Regions from separate parts of the Pseudomonas sp. F2 genome, predicted to be linked through region 1. Evidence: predicted binding sites of a transcription regulator. Region 1 holds the regulator's gene; each other region holds the start of a gene.
The links. Region 1 encodes FliA, which starts transcription of late flagellar genes. Its sites were predicted from a motif close to CTAAAGTTTNNNNNNNNNNNGCCGNTAA; they were not measured.

Region 1 (3,275 bases):
CTGGATAACAAATCGTCCACATCGTCCTGACCGGACACAACGTCTTCTCGTTTATCGGCATGAATCTGCGGACCTTCACCCTGCGAGAGATGTTTTTGTGGATCTTTTTCTGCAAGCATCGCGGCACGGTCGTGTTCGATGCCCGCAAAGCGGTCAACCTGACTGGCCATGAGGACGAGTTTGAGCAAATTGCTTTCGACTTCGGTGACCAGCTGGGTCACACGCTTGATCACTTGACCGGTGAGGTCCTGGTAATCCTGAGCCAGCAGGATGTCGTTCAGGTTGCTCGACACCGCACGGTTGTCCGTGCTGCTGCGTGACAGAAAACCGTCGACCCGGCGCGCCAGTTCGCGGAACTCTTCAGCCCCGACTTCACGACGCATGAAGCGGCCCCAATCGGTGCTCAGCGCCTGGGCTTCTTCAGCCAGGCCATTGACCACCGGGGTCGCGCTTTCCACCAGATCCATGGTGCGGTTGGCCGCGGCTTCGGTCAGCTTGACCACATAGCCCAGGCGTTCGGTGGCGTCGGTGATTTGCGACACTTCCTCGGCCTGCGGCATGTGCGGATCGATCTGGAAGTTGACGATCGCACTGTGCAGTTCGCGTGTGAGCTTGCCCACTTCCTGATACAGGCCACGGTCACGGGTCTGATTGAGCTCATGGATCAGTTGCACAGCGTCGCCGAACCTGCCTTTTTCAAGGCTCTCGACCAGTTCGACCGCGTGTTTTTTCAGGGTCGATTCGAAATCGCCCTGTGAAGATTCGTTATGCTCCATAGCTCCCCCGCGCGTTCATCAGCCGATGCGTTCGAAAATCTTCTCGATTTTTTCTTTCAGCGCCTGAGCCGTGAAAGGTTTGACCACGTAGCCGTTGACGCCGGCCTGGGCCGCTTCGATGATCTGCTCGCGCTTGGCTTCGGCAGTCACCATCAGCACGGGCAGGTGCTTGAGTTTTTCATCGGCACGCACGTGGCGCAGCAGGTCGATACCGGTCATGCCCGGCATGTTCCAGTCCGTTACCAGAAAGTCGATGCTTCCGCTGTTGAGCACCGGAATGGCAGTGGTGCCATCGTCGGCCTCGACGGTGTTGGTGAACCCCAGATCACGCAGCAGGTTCTTGATGATCCGCCGCATCGTTGAGAAGTCATCAACGATGAGGATTTTCATGTTCTTGTCCAATTCGACCTCCAAGCAGTCTTAAACGCGCCCAGCACCTGGACGCGCCATTTCAATCAATCCGGCAAAGCACTCGATGACTGTCTGGAGCACAACAGAGCAAGACCGGTGCTGTTCATCACCGCACCAGCCTCGTTCGCAGTGTCCCCACACTGCCTTCAGCGCGCTCGCCACTCCCCCAAACGCCCCCGCAAGCGGGCCGCGCACTGGCTGTGTAACTGGCTGACCCGCGATTCACTGACGCCAAGGACTTCACCGATTTCCTTGAGGTTCAGTTCTTCGTCGTAGTACAGCGCCAACACCAGTCGCTCACGCTCCGGCAAATTGGCAATCGCGTCCGCCAGCGCAGCCTGGAAGCGTTCATCTTCCAGATCGCGTGACGGCTCAAGATGAGCACTGGCGCCATCCTCGTGCAGCCCTTCGTGTTCGCCGTCCTGCAGCAGGTCGTCGAAACTGAACAGCCGGCTGCCCAGCGTGTCATTCAAAATCCCGTAGTAATCGTCGAGACTCAATTGGAGTTCGGCCGCAACCTCGTGATCTTTAGCGTCACGGCCGGTTTTAGCTTCAATTGAGCGAATGGCATCGCTGACCATACGGGTATTGCGGTGAACCGAGCGCGGTGCCCAATCCCCTTTGCGCACTTCATCGAGCATCGCGCCGCGGATCCGGATGCCCGCGTACGTTTCGAAACTGGCGCCTTTGCTGGCGTCATATTTGGTCGAGACTTCGAGCAGGCCGATCATCCCGGCCTGAATCAGGTCTTCGACCTGCACACTCGCCGGCAAGCGCGCCAGCAAGTGATAGGCAATGCGCTTGACCAGTGGCGCGTAACGCTCGATCAACTCGTACTGCGCGTCACGTGCCGATTTCTTGTAGTAGTTCATACCGCTGGCGGTCATAACACAGGCCCTGCCGTTTGCTGCACGAGGCGCTCGACGAAAAACTCAAGGTGCCCACGCGGGTTGGCAGGCAGCGGCCAGGTATCGACCTTCTGCGCGATCGCCTTGAACGCCAGCGCGCACTTGGAACGCGGAAAGGCTTCATAGACTGCTCGCTGCTTCTGCACGGCCTTGCGCACGCTTTCGTCGTACGGCACCGCGCCGACGTATTGTAAGGCGACGTCGAGAAAGCGATCCGTGACCTTGGTCAACTTGGCGAACAGGTTGCGCCCTTCCTGCGGGCTCTGCGCCATGTTGGCGAGGACGCGGAAGCGGTTCATGCCGTAGTCGCGATTGAGCAGTTTGATCAGCGCGTAGGCGTCGGTGATCGAGGTCGGCTCGTCGCAGACCACCAGCAACACTTCCTGCGCCGCGCGCACGAAACTGACTACCGAGTCACCAATGCCCGCAGCGGTGTCGATCACCAGTACATCGAGATTGTCGCCGATGTCGCTGAACGCCTGAATCAGACCGGCATGTTGCGCCGGGCTCAGGTGCACCATGCTTTGGGTGCCGGAAGCGGCCGGCACGATGCGGATCCCGCCGGGGCCCTGCAACAGCACGTCGCGCAGTTCGCAGCGGCCTTCGATGACATCGGCCAGCGTGCGTTTGGGGGTCAGCCCCAGCAGAACGTCGACGTTCGCCAGCCCCAGGTCGGCGTCCAGCAGCATGACCCGACGGCCAAGCTCTGCCAGCGCCAGAGACAAGTTCACTGACACGTTAGTCTTGCCGACGCCACCTTTGCCGCCGGTCACCGCGATCACCTGTACGGGATGCATGCTGCCCATGTTATTTCTTTACCTTGTCTTGCATAGACGGAGGCCACATTACTGGCTGCGCGTTCACAACCGGAACAATGCATGGCAGACCATCGATGTAGGTACAAAAACTGTTCATTACCTCAGCCAACCTGCTTGGTCGGGCTGTGGTAGATATCAGCGAACATGTCAGCCATGGCTTCTTCGCTGGGTTCTTCCTGCATTTGCACGCTGACGGCGCGGCTGACCAGCTGATGACGGCGCGGCAGATGCAGATCATCCGGAATCCGTGGGCCATCGGTCAGGTACGCGACCGGCAGTTCATGACTGATCGCCAGGCTCAACACTTCGCCAAGGCTGGCCGTCTCATCCAGTTTAGTCAGGATGCAGCCGGCAAGCCCGCA
Region 2 (3,275 bases), 840 kb from region 1:
AATTTTTCCAGAATCGTCTGGATGTCACCGAGCATCCCTATTTTGCTGGGATTGCCGACTTGCGCGTCTCGGCGCATTTTCTGATCGAACGTGACGGCAGCGTCACCCAGTTTGTCTCCTGTCTGGAGCGGGCGTGGCATGCTGGCGTGTCGATGTTCGAAGGCCGGGAAACCTGTAACGATTTTTCCGTGGGCATCGAGCTCGAAGGCACCGATGATCTGCCCTTTACCGATGCGCAGTATCAGGCGCTGATCACGCTGACGCGTCAGCTGCAAACCGCATTTCCGGCCATCACCGGCGCCCGTATCTGCGGGCACAGCGACATCGCACCCGGGCGCAAGACCGATCCTGGCCCGGCATTCGACTGGGCGCGTTACCGCGCAGCCCTGGCACAAGAGGAAGGACAATGAGTTTTCTGGTGTTACTGCTGGCGGTCTGGATCGAGAAGTTCTCGGCCTTGCGCCATCGGGTTCAACGCGATGGCGGATGGATCCGCGAGCTGCACAAACTCGAAAGCAGCCCACGATTATCGAATCGGCCGTGGCTGGTGCTGATCATTCTGGTGTTGCTGCCGGTGGCGCTGCTCGGCTTGTTGCTGCTGGTGCTGGAACCTGTCGCTTATGGCCTGCTGGCGCTACCGGTGCATTTGCTGGTGGTGATTTATGCGCTGGGACGCGGTGATCTGCTCGGTGGCCTCGGGCCGTTTCGTGACGCCTGGCGTCGCGAAGACCTGCAAGCGGCCGCGCATGTGGCCAAACGTGATCTGGACATCTGCGCCGACAGCGGCGAGCAGTTGCTGGATAGGGTCCAGGGGCATCTGTTATGGGAGGCCTATCAGAGCTTCTTCGCGGTGATTTTCTGGTACTTCGTGCTCGGTCCTGTGGCGGCGCTAGCTTATCGCTTGCTGGCGTTGGCGGAAGAAAACAGCCAGAACCCGGCGCTCGCCGAACGTGCCGCCCAGTTACGTCACGCCTTTGACTGGTTGCCGGTGCGCCTGCTGGCTGCCAGCCTTGCACTGGTTGGCAACTTCGTCGCGGTCAGCCGGGTGATGTTGCACGAGCTGTTGAACTGGAACATCAGCGCCGCGCATCTGATCAACAAGGTCGGTCTGGCAGCAGGCGAGATCCCGCCGCCGGTGGTCGGCCCTGAAGGCATCAACACCCTCGATTGCCTGTGGGAACTGCTGCTGCGCGCGGCAGTGCTGTGGTATGCCGGGTTTGCCTTGTGGACAGTCTTGATTCACTGATACTCGCCCGTGAAATTCATTGTGGTGAGGGGATTTATCCCCGATGGGGCGCGCAGCGGCCCCAATATCTTAATGGGCTGCTGCGCAGCCCATCGGGGATAAATCCCCTCGCCACAGGTCAGTGACCGGCGCAGCGTAGTCGTTAACCTTAAGTTACAAAACCTCCCGCCGATTTGAGCTATACAGAGACAGCGCCCGATAGTGGCTATCTGCTGTCGCCCTGCGCCTGCCAATAAAAACAAGAAAAACCAAGGGAGACTTCCAGTGAAGAGCTTGCTCTATCCCGCCGTCTCGCTGATGAACCGTCTGAGCTTCGGCATGAAGTTCAGCCTGATCAGCGTGCTGTTTCTGGTGCCGATGCTGGTGACCAATTTCTATCTGGTGCGCGATTCCTACCGCGAATTCCAGGGCACCCGGGTCGAATTGCAGAGCCTCGATCTGCTGGGCAGCAGCCTGAGCCTGCGCCGGGATCTGGAAACCCTGAACAATCTGGTACAGATCAACGTCGTCCTCGGGCAGTCCGGCAAGGCCGACAACCTCGAGGCGCAGATCAGCAGCTTGGAGCAAGCCGTGCTGGCGCGCTTGCAAGGTCTGCAGGCGATGACCGACGATCCCGAGCAGGTCAAACTGTTCGACGGCAAACGCGACGAAATGATCAGCGCGTTCAAGGCGCAACAGGCGGAAAGCTCCCTGCAAAGCAAAAGCGCGATGATCGGCAAATTGCTTGGTAATGCGCAGATATTCAGCCAGATCATCGCCAGTCAGGCCGGACTGAGCCGCGACAATCAGAGCGACATCCGCCAGCTCAGCGAATTGCTCACCAACATTACCCCGGGCGTCACCCAAACCCTCGGCGAAGGCCGGGCCATCGGCTCATATTCGTTGGGGCAGGGCTTTCTCAACAGCTCGTCGAGTACCCGTTTCGACGAGTTGCTGGCGCAGATCGAAAAGCTCCAGGCCGAATACGCACTGAAATTGCAGGATGCCCTCGATTCCAGCAAAGCCGCGCGCGCCAGCCTCAGCGCGCCGTCCGACAGCAGCAAGACCTCGCTCAAACAGGCCAGTGAACTGTTTGAAGCGAAAGTCGTGGTGGCCGAGACCCTCGATACTCCGTGGCAGGCGTTTTACGACCAAGTCACCGGGCTGATGGCGCAGACCTACCAGCTCAATGACGCGACCTTGAAATTTCTCGATACCCAACTGCAACAGCGCCTGGCGCAAAACCGCACGCACATGGTGTTGCAGGCGGTGGCGTTGTCGGTGGTGTTCGTGCTGATTTTCTATCTCTACGCGGGTTTCTACGCCTCGACCCGCACCACGCTCAAGCGTTTGGGCGCGATGATGGACAAGGTCGCGGCCGGTGACATGACGGTCAATTTCAAGGCCAGCAGCCGCGATGAACTCGGCGAGCTGGGCGAGGTGTTCAACGGCACCGTAAGGAAGATCCACGACCTGATCGAACGGGTCGGCCAAACCGTGGCTGAGGTCGAGCGCCAGGCCGGGCAGGTGGAAAACGTCTCCGCGCAAAGCAATCAGGCGGTGGCCGGGCAGCGCACGCAGATCGAGCAAGTGGCGACCGCGATGAATCAGATGTCGGCGACCTCGCTGGAAGTTGCACGCAGCGCAGCGGCAGCGGTGAGCAGTGCGCACAGCGTCAACGATGAAACCGTCAGCGGCCGCACACTGGTGGAGTCGCAGCAGGGCAGCATTGCCGCGTTGGCCAGCGAGATCGACCAATCGGTGCTGGTGATCAATCAGTTGGCCAGCGACAGCCAGTCGATCAGCCGCGTGCTGGAAGTGATCAAGAGCATTGCCGAGCAGACCAATCTGCTGGCGCTTAACGCGGCCATCGAAGCGGCCCGTGCCGGCGAGCAGGGCCGTGGCTTTGCCGTGGTGGCAGATGAAGTGCGTACGTTGGCCAAACGCACTCAGCAATCGACCGAAGAAATCGAGCAGATGATCGCCAAACTGCATGGCGGCGTCGGTGCGGCGGTGAAAGCCATGGGCGTCAGCCATCAGATGGCCAACG
Region 3 (3,275 bases), 2.7 Mb from region 1:
TCTCCGGCATCTCGATGTCGGAAATCATCATCAGGAACTCTTCTTCCGGCTTCTTGCCCTCATCGACCAGCTTGCGCAGGTAGTCCAGCGCCTGCTTGCCATCGTTCAGCGCCACCACTTCGACCCCGACCGTCTGCAGGCAGCGCGTGACCTGCTTGCGCGCCACCGACGAGTCATCGACCGTCAGCACCCGCAGCGACAACGCCTTGCTCTGGGTCTCGACATCGACCACGCCGACCGAAATCGCTTCCGGCGTCGGCGCGACTTCCGCCAGTACCTTCTCGACATCGATGATTTCGACTAACTGATTGTCGACTCGAGTCACAGCGGTCAGGTAATGATCGCGCCCCGTGCCCTTGGGCGGCGGATGGATCTCTTCCCAGTTCATGTTGACGATGCGCTCCACCGAGCGAACCAGGAAACCCTGGGTCTTGGTGTTGTACTCCGTGATGATCACGAACGGACTGTTCTTGTCTTTCAACGCCCCGGAACCGGTCGCCATTGCCAGATCAAGGATCGGAATGGTCGCCCCCCGGATATTCGCCACCCCGCACACGACAGGACTGGACTTGGGCATCAACGTCAGCGACGGGCATTGCAGCACTTCCCGCACCTTGAACACGTTGATGCCGTAGAGCTGCTGACCGTCGAGACGGAACAACAACAGCTCCAGGCGATTCTGCCCTACCAGTTGCGTGCGCTGGTTCACCGAATCCATTACACCAGCCATGCCCAGACTCCTACACCAACGCCAAGTGTTGTTGCGACGCACATTCATTGCTAAACGGCACGGCGCTTGCTTTTTAACTCGTATGAACGATCAAACGACATTTTTTCGACGCCTGACCTCCCGCACCCGCAAAGCGCTGTGCGCGACGTCTGCCGTCTGCTTGTTTTTCGCTGGCAGCCCTGCCGGTGCTGATACGGTTACCTTGCCTGACATGCTTATCGGCGTCACTCAGGGCTTTCTTGAGTTCACCGTAGAAGACTATCTGGCTACCAGTCAAACGGAAGGCCGCTACGAAATCGAGGTCAACCAGCTCGACCCGCGTATGCGCATGCCTATGTGCGACAAGGAATTGACAGCGTCACTGGAGAGTCCTGCACGTCCGCTGGGCCGCGTTACGGTCAAGGTCCGGTGCGAAGGAAGCTCGCCGTGGACGGTGTTCGTGCCCGCTCAAGTCCGCCTGTTTCGCGAGATTGTCACCACCACCCGACCGCTCAAGCGCGCCGCGATTATCGAACCGCAAGACGTGACCTTGCGTGAACGCGACATCAGCCAGGTCAATCAGGGTTTTCTGACGTCGGTGGATGAAGCCATCGGGCAGAAATTAACCCGACCAACGGTAGCCGATCAGGTGATTACCCTGGTGCATCTGGAACAGGCAGAAGTGGTGCGCAAGGGCGATCAGGTGGTCATCATCGCCCGCAGCGGTACACTCGCCGTGCGCATGCCCGGTGAAGCCCTGGCCAATGGCGGTTTGAAAGAACAGATCCGGGTAAAAAACCTCAATTCCAACCGGGTAATCAAGGCGCAGGTCATCGCGCCGGGCCAAGTGGAAGTCGCCATGTAAAACGCTCGAGCAGAAAACTGGCGCCAGCCCCGACGCTTCCCTAAACTGTGCCGCAGCAGGACACGCTTCGGCACATGCAGCTCATTGCAAAGTGAGCCTAAAGTTTTCCAGGGAATGGCCGAGAACATGGCAAGCGTCCAAATTCCCAGAGGTTTTTAACATGGTCATCGATTTCAGCCGTTTGAACAGCTCCTCGTCACTTACGGGCAGTACGCGTACCAGCAACGCCAAGGAAACCGCCGAAACCGGCACCTCCGCGCCGCTGAATACCCAGGCCGAAACGGCCGGTACCGCAAAAAGCGGGGAATCGGTACACCTCAGCAATGAGGCTCAACAGTTGCAGAAGGTCACTGACAAGCTGCGCGATCAGCCTGCCGTCGACAAAGCCCGCGTGGCCGAGTTGAAAGCAGCGATTGCCGATGGCAGCTACAAGGTCGACAGCAACCGTGTAGCCAGCAAACTGCTCAACTTCGAAGCCCAGCGCTAGGCTTTTGCCGGCGCCAGGCTTTTGGACGCTTAGAACCCAAGGCCAGCCATGCACGACACTAATTTATTGCAACTGATCACCGACGACTTTGCTCCAGCTCAACAATTGCTGGAGTTGCTGCAAACCGAGTCCCTCGCTTTGCACGGTCGCGACATGCCTCTGCTCGAAGATATTCTGGCGCGCAAACAGGCATTGATCATTCTGCTTGAACAGCATGGCCGCAAGCGCAGCGAAATCCTTGCCAGCCTCAACCTGCCGCTCGACCGTCAGGGCCTGGAGCAACTGGCCAGCCAGTCGAGCATTGGCGACCAGTTGCTGTCCCAAAGCGATGTGCTGACCGACCTGATTGCCCAGTGCCAGGCGGCCAACGTCAAGAACGGCCAGTCGATCCAGATCCAGCAGGCCGCTACGGCCAATCAGCTGAAAATCCTCACCGGGGGCGAACCGCCAGCGCTGTATGACGCCTCGGGCACTTTCGCCAAACCCACCAAGCCGCGTACGCTCAGCCAGGCGTGAGCCATTCGATGTGCCTGCACTATCAACCCGCGAAACATGCTGGCAAAATGCTGGCTAGTCGTAGTCAAATTTTGTCTGGAGATTGAGAAAACGTGCCAAACGCCCTAAGCGCGGATGATACTCCGCAGCCACCAAAGGTGCTGACCACGCCCCTGGAAATCTCCAGCAACCTGCGCCAGCTGCAAGAAAGCCACGACCCGCTGATCATCACCTTCCATGAGCGCAGCCAGCGCTTCCAGAGCTACCTGATCAAGGTTGACCGGGAAACCGCGACGATTGCCCTGGACGAAATGATCCCGCGCGATGGCGAGCGTTTTCTGCAGGCGGGCGAACCGTTCAAGGTCGAAGGCTTCCACGAAGGTGTGCGCATCGCCTGGGAATGCACCGGCACGCTGAACATCGAAGAATCCGACGGTGACCGCTTCTATACCGGTCAACTGCCAACCGAAGTGGTCTACCACCAGCGCCGCAATGCCTTTCGTGCCGCGTTGAAGCTGACCGATCTGGTCAGCGTCGAACTTGGCGGCGAAAAACTCAAGGCGCCGATCAACGGCAAACTGCTGGATATTTCCGCCACCGGTTGCAAACTGCGCTTTGAAGGCGACATCACCGACCGCCTGCAACTGGGTCAGGTCTATGACCGCATGATCGCCACCCCACTGTTCGGCAATCAACCGATCTCGGTCGAGCTGCGCTAT

Region 2: a site for FliA is predicted at 1,394-1,421, ahead of AC193Q_RS24230 (methyl-accepting chemotaxis protein). Genes of this name have one in related genera too.
Region 3: a site for FliA is predicted at 1,672-1,699, ahead of flgM (flagellar biosynthesis anti-sigma factor FlgM). Genes of this name have one in related genera too.

The regions. Positions count from the first base shown of each region.
Region 1 is NZ_CM169904.1:165,683-168,957, reverse strand. It holds gene AC193Q_RS00735 (protein phosphatase CheZ) at 1-776, opposite strand, end outside; gene AC193Q_RS00730 (chemotaxis response regulator CheY) at 795-1,166, opposite strand; gene fliA (RNA polymerase sigma factor FliA) at 1,334-2,074, opposite strand; gene fleN (flagellar synthesis regulator FleN) at 2,071-2,901, opposite strand; gene flhF (flagellar biosynthesis GTPase FlhF) at 3,015-3,275, opposite strand, start outside.
Region 2 is NZ_CM169904.1:5,399,845-5,403,119, forward strand. It holds gene ampD (1,6-anhydro-N-acetylmuramyl-L-alanine amidase AmpD) at 1-410, shown strand, start outside; gene ampE (regulatory signaling modulator protein AmpE) at 407-1,246, shown strand; gene AC193Q_RS24230 (methyl-accepting chemotaxis protein) at 1,511-3,275, shown strand, end outside.
Region 3 is NZ_CM169904.1:2,877,727-2,881,001, forward strand. It holds gene AC193Q_RS12815 (chemotaxis protein CheV) at 1-730, opposite strand, end outside; gene flgA (flagellar basal body P-ring formation chaperone FlgA) at 813-1,574, shown strand; gene flgM (flagellar biosynthesis anti-sigma factor FlgM) at 1,735-2,061, shown strand; gene AC193Q_RS12830 (flagella synthesis protein FlgN) at 2,110-2,577, shown strand; gene AC193Q_RS12835 (flagellar brake protein) at 2,670-3,275, shown strand, end outside.